DNA from 3 places in the Lysinibacillus sp. OL1 genome. Region 3 is predicted to be linked to each of the others. Evidence: riboswitches for the same ligand, from Rfam matches in the RefSeq annotation. Region 3 holds a riboswitch; each other region holds the start of a gene.
What was found. Region 3 has a riboswitch for S-adenosylmethionine ahead of EW028_RS13295 (methionine ABC transporter ATP-binding protein). Riboswitches for the same ligand answer to the same signal wherever they lie in the genome.
Positions count from the first base shown of each region.

Region 1: it holds a riboswitch for S-adenosylmethionine, as region 3 does, so the genes downstream of both, EW028_RS09405 (O-acetylhomoserine aminocarboxypropyltransferase/cysteine synthase family protein) here and EW028_RS13295 (methionine ABC transporter ATP-binding protein) in region 3, are expected to answer to the same signal.
Region 2: it holds a riboswitch for S-adenosylmethionine, as region 3 does, so the genes downstream of both, EW028_RS21470 (bifunctional homocysteine S-methyltransferase/methylenetetrahydrofolate reductase) here and EW028_RS13295 (methionine ABC transporter ATP-binding protein) in region 3, are expected to answer to the same signal.

Region 1 covers NZ_SJDS01000004.1:40,601-46,149, forward strand. The annotation lists gene scpC (succinyl-CoA:acetate CoA-transferase ScpC) at 1-455, shown strand, start outside; gene EW028_RS09395 (DASS family sodium-coupled anion symporter) at 529-2,010, opposite strand; gene EW028_RS09400 (glycerol-3-phosphate acyltransferase) at 2,206-2,838, opposite strand; SAM riboswitch class I at 2,994-3,107, shown strand; gene EW028_RS09405 (O-acetylhomoserine aminocarboxypropyltransferase/cysteine synthase family protein) at 3,224-4,525, shown strand; gene EW028_RS09410 (hypothetical protein) at 4,859-5,242, shown strand.
Region 2 covers NZ_SJDS01000016.1:26,641-32,189, forward strand. The annotation lists gene metH (methionine synthase) at 1-1,934, opposite strand, end outside; gene EW028_RS21470 (bifunctional homocysteine S-methyltransferase/methylenetetrahydrofolate reductase) at 1,927-3,774, opposite strand; SAM riboswitch class I at 3,864-3,964, opposite strand; gene EW028_RS21475 (protoporphyrinogen oxidase) at 4,064-5,458, opposite strand.
Region 3 covers NZ_SJDS01000006.1:238,489-244,037, reverse strand. The annotation lists gene EW028_RS13315 (HEAT repeat domain-containing protein) at 1-379, opposite strand, end outside; gene EW028_RS13310 (response regulator) at 376-1,248, opposite strand; gene EW028_RS13305 (MetQ/NlpA family ABC transporter substrate-binding protein) at 1,461-2,312, opposite strand; gene EW028_RS13300 (methionine ABC transporter permease) at 2,381-3,049, opposite strand; gene EW028_RS13295 (methionine ABC transporter ATP-binding protein) at 3,039-4,067, opposite strand; SAM riboswitch class I at 4,150-4,253, opposite strand; gene EW028_RS13290 (thioredoxin family protein) at 4,310-4,621, opposite strand; gene EW028_RS13285 (toprim domain-containing protein) at 4,636-4,977, opposite strand; gene gcvH (glycine cleavage system protein GcvH) at 5,069-5,449, opposite strand; gene EW028_RS13275 (arsenate reductase family protein) at 5,531-5,549, opposite strand, start outside.

The DNA of each region.
Region 1 (5,549 bases), on a different contig from region 3:
TGAATACGGCATTGGAATTAGATATTTACGGCAATGTGAATTCCACACACGTTTCTGGTACAAAGATGATGAATGGTATCGGAGGGTCTGGTGACTTTGCTCGTAATGCACGTTTAGGAATTTTCGTGACAAAGTCTTATGCTAAGGGTGGAGATATTTCGAGTATTGTCCCAATGGTCTCACATGTGGATCATACGGAGCATGATGTTGATGTCATTGTAACTGAACAGGGCGTAGCAGATTTACGAGGACTTGCTCCAAAAGAACGAGTGGGACTTATCATTGATAATTGTGCACATCCTGATTACAAGGAGCAACTGTGGCAGTACTTTAATGATGCCAATGAGGCAACGGGTGGACATCACACTCCACATGACCTAGAAAAAGCACTATCATGGCACGTTAATTATGCGAAAAACGGTACGATGAAGGACCCTGCTTTTACGAAACAATAGTATTAAATTAAAAGCCTTGAAGGACAGATAGTCTGTTTCTTCAAGGCTTTTACGTTTTAATTTAATGAAAGTCTTATAATAATCCAATCCATTTCCAATAAGTTGCAGAGAACAAAAGTATGAGAAGGAAACCGATAATGGTTAATGGAATCCCAGATTTCAAGAAATCCTTTGTTGTAAAGGAACCTGTACCATAGGCAAGCATGTTTTGTGGTGCACTAATTGGTAATAGGAAGCCAAAGCTTATGACGAATTGTTGCACAATAACAAAACCAACTTGATCAACATTAGCTGTTAATGTGGAGGCTAAAACGATAAACACAGGTATAAGTGCTGAGGCTAAGCTAGTTGCGCTTGCAAAGCCTAAATGAATCAAAATGTTAAATAAAGTTACGAGTGCAATGGTTGCTAGTAAAGGCATAGTATCTAGCCCAAGTGAACCGAAAACTTTATCTGATAACCATGCAGCACCTTGCGTATTCAGTAAAATGGTTCCTAACATAATACCTACCGCAAAGACGATAATTGTCCCCCATGGAATATGGGGCTCAACTTCCTTCCATGAATACACACCGATTTTGGGCATTAATAGAATAGCGATAGCAATAATTGTGACTGTTGTCGTATCGAATGGATGTAGCTTTCCTTCAGTTGCCCAGAAAAATAGTAAAACTACGGATGTAATGATTAAACGAATTTCAGGAGCCTTTAATGGGCCCAGCTCTGCAAGCTGTTTTTTGATGACCTCTTTACCACCTTCGATATTGCTAGTCTCAGGTTTAATTAAAGCAATCATAATGAAAAATAAAAAGATAGACATAATAATTGAGAAGGGGGCGGCATAAAGTAGCCAAGCACCCCATGAAATATCCACGTTAAATTGCTCTTGGATAAAGTTTAAGGCCACCATATTTTGAGCTGCTGCAGTCTTAATACCGATATTCCAAATGGAAACGGCTTGTACCGAAGTAATAACTAACAAGGCAGCAAGCCGACTATCACGTGGTAAACCAAACGCTGCAACCATTCCAAGCAATATCGGTACTACCGCGCCAGCTCGTGCTGTAGCAGAGGGTACAAAAAATGCGAGGACGATAGAGACTAAAATAGCGCCAAATACGATAGCTTTTGTTTTCGTTCCCACCAGTGAAAGAATCCAAAGAGCAAGTCGTTTATGTAGATTAGTAATTTGCATTGCTGCCGCTAGAAAAAGAGCTGCTGCTACTAAAGCAACGGCAGAATTACTAAAGCCACTTAAAGATAATTTTAATGCGCTAGCTGTTCCTAGCTCTGTAGTTGGATCATCCATTGACGGAGCGAGTCCTAGTAATACAGTTACTAGTGCAATGATCATGGCCGAGCTTACAGGATATGAAACGGCCTCTGTAACCCAAAGGATGACTGCAAAAGCTAAAATGGCTAAAGCTCGTTGTCCAGCTATAGGTAAATCACCATTATTAGGTAAAAAGGTAATAATGATAAGTAACGCGAATGCCAAGCCAATCCATAGTGGCTTTAAATTAAGTTTTGTAGCTGCTTGCTTTGGTGAAGACATATTTCCTCATCCTTTCTACGATAAAAATGACGATTATTATCCATAACATCGGCCTGTATAATGTTTTATTAAGATAAGAATATATGTATTTTATTGTAGATAAAAATCTATGTGAAAATGGTGTTTTTTACAGCAATATGAGTAGATAAAGAGAAAATACATGGTCACAAAAAATACAAAAATATCCATAAAATATTATTTCTTTTTCTTAAAGGCAGAAGTTACTTTAGGCTCTGTGCCATTGACTAATCGTTTAATATTTTCAAGATGCAGGATGATGGCTATGCCAAAAAGAAAAAGAGCTATAATGGTTGGACCAATGCCAGGAATCCATAAATAAGTTGCTGTACAAAACACGAGATAAAATTCTAGCACACCAACAATTAAATAATTTGTTGCAAAGGATAAAATAACAAATAAAATAAGTGCAAATAAACCAATCTTCCAATCAACGGCAAGTAAAATACCAATGATGGAGGCCGTTCCTTTCCCGCCGTTGAAGCCCATGTAGAATGGGAAATTATGACCTAAAATAACCCCAGCAGCCATAATATAAGTAAGCAGCCAAATCTGTTCTTCTGTTAAATGAATGGCGTCCGCTAGATAAAAATGTGCACCTATAATAGCCACAACGCCTTTCCCTATATCGATGAGGGCTACTAAAACGCCATATTTCCAGCCGAGGGAAAGAGTAGCATTAGAGGCACCAGCATTACCGTGGCCAGCCTTTTTTAAATCAACCCCCGATAAAAATTGGGCTACTTTAGAGCCGTGAATACAGCCTATTAAATAGCCAATCATAAGAAAAATGATCACGGCTTTTACCATAAAAATACTCCTCTCAAAATTTTTTCTAAAATAGTGTATGCGTTCATATTACGTATAAGAGCAGACAGAAGTTTCGGAAAAAATAAAATTTACATGTTGACAGAAAAAAACTCTATGTTTATACTGTGTAACAACGATGGAAATTGAATCTCATACTCTTATCAAGAGCGGCGGAGGGATAGGCCCTATGATGCCCGGCAACCAGTAAGCAATGAGCTTACTAAGGTGCTAATTCCTACAGATTCTTACTTGGATCTGGCAGATAAGGGGAGGAAAACTTGCAACCGCAACCCTCTTCTTAGCTGAAGAGGGTTTTTGTTTTCTACAGAAAAATCCTCCTCATCTCCGGTACCATCGTAAAAAAATAACCATTTGGAGGTACACAATGACAAATTTTAAACCAGAAACATTGCTGTTGCATGGTGGTCAAGAGCCAGACCCAGTGACGGGTTCTCGCACAGTTCCAGTCTATCGCTCAACTGCTTTTGTATTTAAAGACACTGCTCATGCGCAACGTCTTTTTGCCTTAGAGGAAGCAGGGAACATTTACACACGAATTACCAATCCAACAGTTGATGTGTTTGAAAAACGTGTGGCTTTATTGGAAGGTGGAACAGCAGCAGTAGCACTTTCATCTGGTGCAGCAGCTATCGCATTTTCCATTTTAAATCTAGCTGGAGCTGGTGATGAGATAGTAGCAGCTAGTTCTTTATATGGTGGTACGTATAATTTATTTGCTAACACATTACCAAACTATGGTATTAAAACGATTTTTGTAGATGAAACAAACCCAGAGAATTTTAATGCGGCGATTACTGATAAAACAAAAGCTGTCTTTGCAGAGGTTTATGGTAATCCAAGCTTAAAGGTTTTAGATATTGAAGCAGTAGCTAAAATTGCACATGATAATGGTCTACCATTAATTATTGACAGCACGTTCGCTTCTCCTTACGGTTCTACACCTATTGAATACGGTGCAGATGTTGTGGTTCATTCAGCAACTAAATGGATAGGAGGTCATGGCACAACTTTAGGGGGCGTTGTTGTAGACGCTGGTAAGTTTGATTGGACTAGCGGTCGATTCCCTGGTTTTACTGAACCAGATGCCTCTTACCATGGTCTACGTTATGGAATTGATACAGCTTCTGCTGCCTTTGCTACAAAGCTACGTGTACAATTATTACGTGATTTTGGTCCAACATTAAGTGCTGATGCTGCCTTTAATTTATTGCAAGGGTTAGAAACGCTTCATCTGCGTATCCCTAAACACAATGAAAATGCATTGGCAGTGGCTGAGTATTTACAAAACCACCCATCTGTGGAGTATGTAAATTATAATGGCCTAGAAGATTTTCCGACACATGGGTTAGCAAAAAAATATTTAAGAAATGGCTTCGGTTCAGTGCTTACATTTGGCATAAAGGGTGGACGAGAAGCTGGGCGAAAGCTTATTGATAGCGTGAAATTATTCTCACATGTAGCAAATGTAGGTGATGCAAAGTCATTAATTATTCATCCAGCTTCCACTACTCATCAGCAACTATCAGCAGACGAATTAGTTCAAGCTGGTGTAACCGAGTCGCTCATTCGCTTATCCATCGGTTTAGAGGCAGTAGAGGATATTATTGCTGATTTAGATCAAGCCATTACACAGGCAACAACAGCTGAACAAACAGTAGAAGCTTAAAATTTAAAACAAATGGTAGAATGTTGTGGCGTTTACGTATTTTCTCATTCGATTAGCCTCATTTGGTAATGCGTTAAACGCTGCTACATCAACCTATTACTGCACCCGTTAATTATCAGAACCTTATAAAAAATAATACCAAGTAATTATATATGTATTGTTGACTTATTTAAATCCATGTTCTATACTAGGAAATAAGTTAATGGTACGAAAATTCTTTTTAAAAAAGGTAAATGTTTTCATAAGTGCTCCCCCACTTTTGAATATATAGAAGGGTAGTTGCCTAGCCAGTGACTACTCTTCCCAAAAACTGATGATAAAGGAGTGTTTAAAATGGGTAACATCTATAGTGCGCAAAACATTGTATCCTATCTAATATATGAGCTAAATGAAGGGCATGTATTTGTCAACAATAAATCCATTCAACACCTTCTTACATCAGTCGAAAGAAAATGGCAGGAAGTTTTTGGTCATACAGCATTTCAAGAACATGTTTTTACAGAAGAAAACTTTACTGTTAAGGAAGTATTTGAGACTTATGAACAGTACGGTGTGAGCCATATCTCACTTCCTGCGACAGAGTTTTACTTGAAGTATGGTACATTTCAATTAGTGGAACGTACGTATGCAATACCAAATTTTACAGAAGAAGAGATTAGTCTTGTTCAACAAGCTTTAGCACAATATCGTTATCAATTGCTTTCAAAAGCAAGTTAAAACCCCCTCATATTTTTAAGCTCATTCTCTGCTGCTACAGGGAATGAGTTTTTTCTTTAAAAGGATTGTTATGAGTGTCTGAGCATACATATATATAATAGAAGAAAGACATTCATATATTGAAATGTAAATAGTCAATATTTGTTCAAATCTTATAGATTGATTAATAAAACGTATAATAAAGGGAATGAAACCGATTTCTTTTGCACATCTAGAGAAAACAAATGTCCTTCCTAGAAAGATTTTTCTTGTGCAAAGTGTGTATTTGCGTTACAATTTTCTTTAAGTTAAATTTTGAATTATTTGA
Region 2 (5,549 bases), on a different contig from region 3:
TCCTCAATTAGCCCTTCTTTGGTACCTTCTAATATATAGTAAGCTAAACGACCTTCAACCGTTTTCGGAATATCCGCTTCCGTTTTTTCCTTCTTTTTATCTCGATAAAAATCTGTAAACACTGCTAATGTTTCATCATTTGTATTAAAGAGCAGGTCATTTGCGAGTTTGATTTCCTCTTCAGGGATGGATGCATAACGCTCCAATTTCTCTGTATTAACAATGGCATAATCTAAGCCCGCCTGTGTACAATGATAGAGATAAACAGCATTCAGTACTTCACGGCCAACTGGTGGTAAGCCAAATGAGATATTACTTACGCCAAGTACTGTCAATGTCTGCGGCAATTTTTCTTTGATGAGACGAATGCCTTCAATCGTTTCTAACGCTGAACCAATATACTGCTCATCTCCAGTTCCTACAGGGAACATTAATGGGTCGAAAATGATATCCTCTGGTGCAATCCCCCATTTCTCTGTTAAAAGTTGATAGGAACGCTCGGCAATTTCAAGCTTTCGATGACGGTCAACCGCCATTCCCTTTTCATCTATCGTTCCAACAACTAACGATGCACCATATTTTTTCACAAGTGGTAATACTGCATCAAATCGTTCTTCACCATCCTCTAGATTAATAGAGTTAATGATGGCTTTCCCTTGTGAAAACTTTAATGCTTCCTCTATTACTTTTTCATCAGTTGAGTCAATCACAAGAGGCACCTTAACCTTTTTTACAACCTCCTGCATAAACCCACGCATATCGGCTAATTCATCGCGATCAGGATTGGCTAAACAAATATCGATAACATGTGCACCATTTTTGACTTGAGCACGTGCAATCTCTGCGGCCTCCTCAAATTTCCCATCAATGATTAAATTCTTAAATTTACGAGAGCCGATTACATTTGTTCTCTCCCCAATAAATAACGGACGCATAGAATCGTCATATAATAATGGTTCAATTCCTGATACCGCATGACCATGTGTTTTTTCTGGTAATTGACGAGGTTTTTCATCTTTTAAGACCTCACGAATGGCTGCAATATGAGCAGGTGTCGTCCCACAACATCCACCTACAATATTAAGCCAGCCCTTTTCTGCAAAACCTTTTAATTTTTGCGATAGCGATTCTGGTGATTCATGATAACACCCTTCTTCATCTGGTAAGCCAGCATTTGGGTAACAGCTAATATAGCCTGTTGAAAGCTCTGCTAATGAACGAATGTGATCCGTCATAAACTCAGGTCCTGTCGCACAGTTTAGGCCAACTGATATTGGTTTAATATGCTCAATTGAAATATAAAAGGCATCGATTGTTTGCCCTGCAAGCGTTGTACCCATCGGTTCTATTGTTCCTGAAATCATGACAGGTAGCTCTTTGCCAGTTGATGCAAAAGCGCGCTTTACGCCAAGTGTGCCTGCTTTGACATTGAGCATATCCTGACTTGTTTCTAATAACAAAACGTCAGCTCCTGCCTCAATTAATGCCTTTGCCTGTACATAAAAATTTTCCTCTAGCTCATCAAATGTAATACCACCAGTTACTGATAACGTTTTTGTTGTTGGTCCCATAGCACCTGCGACAAAACGTGGCCAATCCGATGTCGAATAACGATCCACTGCTTGGCGAGCAATTTCCACTGCACGCTTATTAATTTCTTCTGCTTTTGTGCCAAGATCATATTCATTTAACACAAGAGGCGTCCCACCAAATGTATTTGTACAAATAATATCTGCGCCTGCCTCTAAGTATTTATGGTGAATTTTTTCAATAACATCTGGTCTAGTAAGCACAAGATTTTCGTTACAGCCATCAAGTTCCTCGCCACCAAAATCCTCTGCTGATAAATTTTCATTTTGTAGCATTGTTCCCATTGCGCCATCAAGAATTAAAATACGTTTCTCTAGTTGCTCTTCAATCGAGTGCTTAGCCATGTATACTTACTCCTTTTTTCTGTTCATCCAATTGCTCTATATATTTCATCAACTCTAGTGTCACATCGTAACGTAAAAATGGTGTAATAAGGTAAATGCCATTGAAATATTGTGTAGCCACTTCTACTAATTCTTTAGCAATGGCAATCCCCTCCAATGTCGCTCTTTCCTTATCTTCTCCACATGCTTTCATTCTTGTTAAGGCATCTTCAGATAATTTGATACCTGGTACTTCATGATGTAAAAATTCAGCACTTTTATAACTCGTAACAGGCATAATACCGATGTAAATTGGAGCTTGTAAATGCTTTGTTGCCTCATAAATCTCTACAATTTTTTCTTTCGTATATACTGGTTGAGAAATGAAGTAGTCTGCCCCATGCTCAATTTTCTTCTCTAAGCGTGTCACAGCACGATCTAACACACGGACGTTTGGATTAAATGCAGCAGCAACTGAAAAATTTGCTTTTTTTCGAAGTGGCTTACCTGAGAAAGAGACCCCTCCATTTAATTGCTTAATTAATTGGATTAGCTCCATTGAAGATACATCATAAACACTTGTCGCACCTGGGAAATCTCCTACTTTCGTTGGATCACCCGTAACAGCCAACACATCATGAATACCTAAAGCATTTAACCCCATTAAATGAGATTGTAGACCAATTAAATTACGGTCGCGACATGTAATATGAGTTAGTGGACGTACACCATGTGTGCTCTTCAACAATGCTCCCATTGCAATATTGCTAATACGTGGAGAGGCCAATGAATTGTCTGCCATCATAACTACATCTGCACCTGCATCATATAATTGCTTTGCTCCTTCAAGGAACCCGTCAATCTCTAAATGTCTAGGTGTATCCAACTCTACTATGACAGAACGTTCACGTTTAACCTTTTCATGAAGAGGCTCATACTTTGTTGGCTCCGCTTCCCGAACAATCTCAATCTTTTCAGGTTTCGCATGCTTCTCCTGAACCGGTGATAACTCTTCTAAATACTTCTTTGCTGCTGCAATATGTTTGGGTGTTGTACCACAGCAGCCCCCTATTAAACGTACACCTTGATCACGCAATTCAACAGCCGCTCGACCAAAATAATCAGCTTCTGATTCATAAACGACACGCCCATCCTCTAAGTCCAGAAGTGATGCATTTGGATAGGCCGACATAAATGCCTTATTAGGAAGTTCTACACCTTCAAATGCTAGAATAGTATGGTGTGGACCTAGTCGACAATTGACACCAACAATATCAGCACCTAGGGCTTCAAGCTCATGGAGAGCATTATTTAAAGACATCCCATTTTGTAGAACACCGGGCTCATGCATAGAAACTTGTGCAATAATCGGCAATTTTGTTTTTTCTCGTAGCATCTTTAAGGTTGCTGTTAATTCTTCAAAATCATAATAAGTTTCAAGTAAAAGGCCATCTGGATTCCCTGCAAGTAAGACGCTTGCTTGTTCTTCAATAGTCGCTAATATTTCATCCAAGGTTGCATCACTTTTACGAATTCCCCGAATACCACCAATTGTTCCTAAAACAAATTGACCGCCATCAGCCGCTGCTCGTTTTGCGATGGTGATAGCAGCTTCATTAAATTGTTGGACTTTTGATTCTAATCCATAGCGAGCTAATTTAATGGCATTTGCACCGTACGTATTCGTTTGAATGATGTCAGCACCAGCTGCAATATATTCTCTATGAATCTTTTCAATTAACTCGGGTCTCTGAACATTCATTTCCTCATGGCAATACTCCAATCCATAGCCATATAGCACTGTGCCTATTGCACCGTCTGCCGTCAATACATGCGTTTTTAACCTTTCAAGCAATCCCATAAAATTAGCCTCTCTTCCTATGTCTCTATATAATAAAAAGCCTTCTTTCATAAAAAAAGAAGGCTTTAACGATTCATCATTGTTGTTCCTTCTCATCTTCGACTCAACGGTCTTCTGGATTTAGCACCTGACAATAAAGTTGGTTGCTGAAGCTTCAATGGGCCAGTCCCTCTGCTTCTCTTGATAAGAATTAAGTATGAATTTTTTAAATAATTAAAAGAATCATATCGTTTACTGACGAATGAGTCAAGACTATTTCACATAACAAAGTTTTTTTTCACTTAAAATCTTAGAAATTGGCAAGTTCATTTGCAAGCTCTTCGCCAATTTTTTTCCCGTTTTGAATACAAGCACCAATACCTACGCCAAAATATGAGCACCCTGCAATCGATAAATTAGGATAGTTCTCATGTAATTCTTGTAGTAGTCCTTGTAATGCTTCACGATGCGCTAAATCATATTTAGGCATTTGATCAATCCACTTTGTTACATTCACAACAGTTGGCTGCTCCTCTATTCCTAGGCTCTTTCTCACATCTTCTAAAGCAACTGCTGCCAATTCTTCATCAGTCATGGCACGTAGTTGCTCATAGGCTGGATTGATGCTCTTATAAAAGAGTCGCACAAGTAATTTATTTTCTTTCGATGTATGCTTCCATTTACGACTAGTCCAAGTTGCTGCATTACAAGTAACGTCTGAATTATGGGAAACAATATAGCCCGTTCCATCTGCTGGCAATTTAGCGTCTGGCACATCAAAACCTAAATAGATAGTAATTGCTGACGCTGTCGTAAATTGGTTAAAATAGCGGTTTAAAGATTCATCCTGTAGCAGATTTTGGACAGAATCATTCGGTAATGCTAAAACGACATAATCTGACTCAATAATTTCACCATTAGCTAAAGAAATTGTGTAGTTCTTATCTTGTTTTTGAACATTTAGTGTAGTAACACCCTTGATAATTTCTACATCGGATAAGGTTTGTTCAAGTCGATTAATTAAAGAAGATAAACCATTTTTAAAGGATATAAATTTTTTGTTCGCTGCTTTAACAAATTGCTCACGATTCGCATCAAAGCCTTTAATAATACTTCCAAAATCATTCTTATAATCAATTAAATACGGTAAAGTAGAGCCAATAGAAAGCTGATGTAAATCTCCTGAATAAACACCTGCAAGGACTGGTGCAATTTGGTTTTTCACCAGTTCCTCTCCTAAATAGTAAGTTAAAAATTCACCGATAGAACTTTCCTTTGTGAAGCCATTGTTTGGCAATGTTAAATCCTTCAACGCTTCTTTTTTTCCCTGCTCGGAAATAAGTGTACTTTCCTCTAAGGATGCTACACTCATCGGTATTCCGAAAGTTGAATCTGCCGGAATAGCATGTAACTCATTATTCGTATAAATATAAGAAATACCTGTTTCGTTGTAAACTAATTCCGCCTCAAAATCAAGCTCCTGCACGAGTTCCATAACGCCTTGATGACGGGCTACAATAGAATCAGCACCCGTTTCCATGATGAAACCTTGTTCATGTGCTGAATATAATTTGCCTCCTAAATATGTATTTTTTTCTATAAGCACTAGACGAACATCTAAATTATGTTCCTTCACTTGACGTTGCAAATAATGCATTGTACATAGTCCTGTAATACCGCCGCCTAAAACAACAACTGTTTTCATCATAACCGCCCCTAATATTCATTCTTTCTACAGTATAATCTTTTTTTCATTGAAAATTACGTTAAACCCTTTACAAATTTAGCAAAAATAG
Region 3 (5,549 bases):
GATAGAGGGCATTCATTCGAATACTCCATCGTCTACTGGATAAATCTTTTTCGTAGAATGCTTTTAAATATTGATTGGAGAATTGTTTAATTTTTAATTCCACCTGTTCATTCCTTATATTCTTTAAATAGGATGAAAAAATTTTTTCAATAGCTTCTACTTGGGGGCTTCCTCGAGGTACTAATACGATACTAAAAAATGCGTTATTGAATAAGTAATCATACCAAAGTTGAGAATAATTTTGTAAATAACGGTCACAAACTTTTTCAAAATAGCTTTCACGCTGTCGCTGAACAAGTAAATACATTAAAAAGATAAAGAGCACAACTAATAAGAAGGAAACTATTGCTAAAAGCGTCGAAATAGTCAGCTTAATCATAACCAAAACCTCGCAAACGTTCTTTTAATTTTGGCTTCTAGCAAACGTAAATTAAATGGTTTGACAATATATTCATCCACACCGCCCTCATAAGCATTAAGCGCTGCCCCTTCAGAATTGCGTTCTGACATCATATAAATAATAAATTTCTTTTCATTTGGCATATGTCGTAAGATATGCAATATTTCTAAGCCATTTTTTAGCGGTAAAATATCATTCATAAGAATTAGATGCATATGCCCCGATTTATAATCATCCGATTGCAAAAAGCTATAGCCATCCTCATAAACCTTTACCTCTAAAGAAAAATAAGGGATATTTATTTGGTTAAGCGTTGACTCTAATACTTGTCTAAAAATGGCGTTTTGCTCAATAATACTAACTTTCACTAATTCAGTTGGTTGCTCACAGTAATCCTTTACCTCTGCTATACTCCATGTTAATTGCTCATCCCCTGATAACATCTGTTTATTTTTATTTAACAGCTCTTCAAAAATAACGTTATTATTTCTTATTTCTGTTATAGAGGCCTTTAATGCAATCTGTTGGAACTTCCGTTCTGCTTTTAAGATGGCAAATATTCGTTTTAAAAACGCCCTAGCTTCTACATCACTACTTTGTAAAAAGAAGATGCCCCAATGATCCCCATCGGATAATTGAAAAAGCAAGTCTGTCTTGCGTATTTTTGATTGTAAAAACGAGGTAACTTGATCATTCACATTTTCATTTAGTTGTGTAGCATTAGCTGTTTTTAAAAAGACTGCTGTTATAGTAAGGCGTGATCTAATCACACTTTCTCGCCATATTTTAAAGTAGCGCTCTACTTCATGTTCTTGCATGATGTCATGGGTGAATTTTATATCATTCATTAGAATCACTCCATCTAGTTTTTTCTTATTATTACTTTCTATCATTTATTTCGCAAATTAACAACATTACTATAGTAATAAATGTGACTAAACAATATCTGAACATAAATAGACGTCATAAAAAATACATAGTTTCTCATCAATTTAACTACAAATAAAAAAGAGTACCTAAGTCGTTAAACTTATGTACCCTTTTATAAAATTTCTAATTCTTATTTTACCGGTACTACTGCACCTTTCCACTCTTCTAAAATGAAGTCTTGGATTTCTTTAGATGTTAATACTTCTAATAATTTTTTAATTTCAGGTTTTGTTTCATCACCTGCACGTACAGCGATGATGTTAACATATGGAGATTCTTTATCTTCAAGAGAAATAGCATCTTCAATTGGGTTTAAACCGTTATCGATGGCAAAGTTAGAATTGATAAGTACTGCATCGCCTTCATCATTTTCGTACATTTGTACAAGCATTTCTGGTGCAGTATTTGCATCAAATTTAAAGTTTTTAGGATTTTCTTCAATGTCCTTTAATTCTGCTGCTGTTTTATCAATGCCTTCTTTTAATTTAATTAAGCCTTTAGCCTCTAACAATGACAGCATACGACCATGGTCAGATACTGAGTTAGAAAGTAAAATTGTTGCGCCTTCAGGCAGGTCTTCTAACGTTTTATATTTTTTAGAGTAAATACCGATTGGTTCAATGTGAACGCCACCTGCATTAACGAAATCATAGCCATTGTCTTTAATTTGTAGCTCTAAGTAAGGAATATGCTGGAAATAGTTTGCATCAATATCTTTTGACTCTAAATCTTGGTTTGGTAAAACATAATCTGTATATGTTTCAATTTCAAGATCAATACCTTCTTTAGCTAAGATCGGTTTTGCTTTGTCTAAAATAACTGCGTGTGGTGTATTAGAAGCACCTACTTTTAATGTTACGTTTTCTTTACTATCTGTTTGATCGCCAGATGCTGATTTTTCATCTTCTTTTTTATCTGTACCGCAAGCTGCTAATGCTAGTACAAGTATTGATAAAAATAATCCTGCTAATAACTTTTTCATTTATGACACTCCCTTTTATTTGTTTTAAATATGTTAGCGGTAAAAACCGGAATAACCTCAATTTCGTGCTAGCGTTTATCAATTTTCTCAGTAATTAAATCACCAATCCATTGAATAATAAATACGACTACTAAGATCAAAATAGTTGCCATTAATGTCACATCTTGGCGATTTCGCTGGAAGCCGTCTAAGAAAGCTAAGTTACCAAGACCACCTGCACCAATAATTCCTGCCATCGCTGTATAACCTACAAGAGCAACAGCCGTTACGGTGATACCAGAAATCAAAGCTGGTAATGATTCAGGAACCAATACTTTCCAAATAATTGTAGAAGTTTTCGCTCCCATTGAACGAGCCGCTTCAATGACACCTTTATCAATTTCACGTAACGCAATTAATACCATACGAGCATAAAACGGTGCTGCACCGATAATTAAAGCAGGTAACGCCGCATTGGCACCACGAATTGTACCTAGTAACAACTTCGTAAATGGAATTAATAAAATAATTAATACGATAAATGGAATGGAACGGAAAATATTAACGAGTGATCCCGTTAAAAAGTTAACGATTTTATTTGCCCATAACTGATTGGGACTAGTTAAAAATAGAACAATACCAATGACTAACCCAAGAATAAATGTCACAACCGTTGATATAGCTGTCATGTATAAAGTTTCATACGTAGCTTGCCACATATTTTCCCAGTCTACATTCGGAAAGAGATTAGTTAGCATTTTCAATCACCTCCGTCTGTACTTCCACTGTATTTAAATAACGAAGGGCTTCAGTGACGTTTTTCTGAGAGCCATCAATTTGCACAATCAATGTACCATATGCACCATTTTTTGTTTGTGAAATATTTCCGTGAACAATACTTACTTCTACATCAAATTGTTTCACAAGATGTGAGATGACTGGCTGTTCTGTTTTTTCACCAACAAAAATAAGTTTGACAAGTTGTCCAGTTGGATAGTTTGTTTTAATTTGTGCTACCGTATCCTGTGTTTCCTTAGTGTCTGTAATTTGAGATACAAACTTCTTAGTAATAGCCGCCTGTGGGGCTTGGAAGACTTGCAATACCTCACCACGTTCCACAATTTCGCCTGCCTCCATCACTGCTACACGATGACAAATTTTGCGAATGACATGCATTTCGTGGGTAATCAGGACGATAGTTAAGCCTAAGCGTTCATTTATATCAACGAGTAAATCAAGAATAGCATCCGTTGTTTCAGGATCGAGTGCCGATGTCGCCTCATCACATAGTAAAACCTCTGGATTATTCGCTAATGCACGTGCAATTCCTACACGCTGCTTTTGTCCACCAGAAAGCTGGGATGGATATGCCTTATCGCGCCCTTCTAAGCCTACAAGGGCAATTAATTCCTTCACACGTGCTTCACGTTGAGCCTTTGGGAAGCCTGCGATTTCTAAAGGGAATGCAATATTTTCGGCAACTGTTCTAGACCAAAGTAAATTGAAATGCTGGAAAATCATACTTACCTTTTGTCTAGCCGCTCTAAGCTTTTGCCCTTTTATCGATGAAAATTCTTGATTGTTCACCGTTACTGTTCCTGCTGTCGGTTTCTCTAAACCGTTTAATAAACGAATCATGGTACTTTTACCAGCACCACTATAGCCAATAATGCCAAAAATTTCACCTTTATTAATAGTAAGGTTGACGTCTTTGACTGCCGTTAATTCGCCATTTGCTGTTTTGTATTTCTTTGTAATATTTTGAAGCTGGATCATAGCGAATACTCCTTTTCTCATATAGAAAACCCCTTCACTCACAGACAAGTAGAAGGGGTCACGTATAATACGTTAAACCGTTCTCTCATCTTTCAAAGAAAAATCTTTGGGTGATTTGGCACCTTTTCACATTGTGATGGTTGCCGGGCTTCATAGGGCACTTCCCTCCGCCACTCTTCATAAGAGTTCGATATATTTAATGTTTTAGTAATATATTTGATACTTTACCACGCTAGTAAAGTTCAGTCAATTGATTTTTTTAACAATTCATATAAAAATGGTACGGATTGAAAAGCATAAATCTTTTCTGTCACTTTTCCGCCATCACTGATGAGTAGACATGGAACACTTTCAATTTGATGCTCATAAGCAATGTGTTCCAAAAAGTTGATATTTGCTTTACCAATTTGTAGCTGTGGCAGTAATTGTTCAATAATGGACATCATTTTAGATGCCACTGCACATGTTCCACACATCGGTGTATATAAATAAAATGCAGTTTTCTCTCCTGACTGTTTAGCCGCTTCCCACTGCTCTGTTGACCATTCTTCCATTTACTCACGCAACCTTACAAAATATATTCATTATGGATTGAAAAATGTGCTCGCAGTAAAATCATCGCTAGCACTTTTCTTGGTGTCGTTTCTACTTCCTTATATGTTGGCATTGTGCGCAGATGCTCAGCTTCTGGATAATGTCTGTCCATTAATGCACGTAGCTTATCGCCAGAAGTATCTGCATCAAAAAAAGTAAATAGCTCACAGCCCTCATAGGGATCCAGTAGTTCTTCTAATTGATGCACACCAATTGTACCATTCGTACATAGTATTGTAACATTCTCATTCAAAATAGGCTCAATTTGTAGCTTATCTGAGCGTCCTTCTACTATCAAGCATTTTCCCTCGAACATTACGCCACCTCCATTTAGAGATCCCCACTTATAAGTCATTATATAACAAAAAACGCCGGTAGTTTCCGACGTTTTTCGATTATAGCTTGTCTTATTCAGCGATCATTTCTTCGTATTGCTCTGCTGTCATTAGTTTCTCAACTTCTGATGCGTCAGCAGGCTCAACAACGATCATCCATGCTTTTTCATATGGTGATTCATTAACGAATTCTGGGCTATCTTCTAAATCTGCATTTACTTCCACTACAGTACCTGAGATTGGTGCATATAATTCAGAAACAGTTTTTACTGATTCTACGCTACCGAATGGATCATCTGTTTTGATTTCGTCGCCAACTTGTGGAAGCTCAACGAATACGATATCTCCTAATTCAGATTGTGCGAAGTGAGTAATACCAATACGTACTTTTCCATCTTCTACTTTTACCCATTCATGTTCTTCAGAGTATCGTAAGTCTTTAGGTGTGCTCATGCAAAAAACCCCTCCATAAATATGTAATATATTCACTTTCAGTGTGCCATACTTCTCCTATAAATACAAGGTTTAATACGGTTATTTCCAAGCTTGCTCA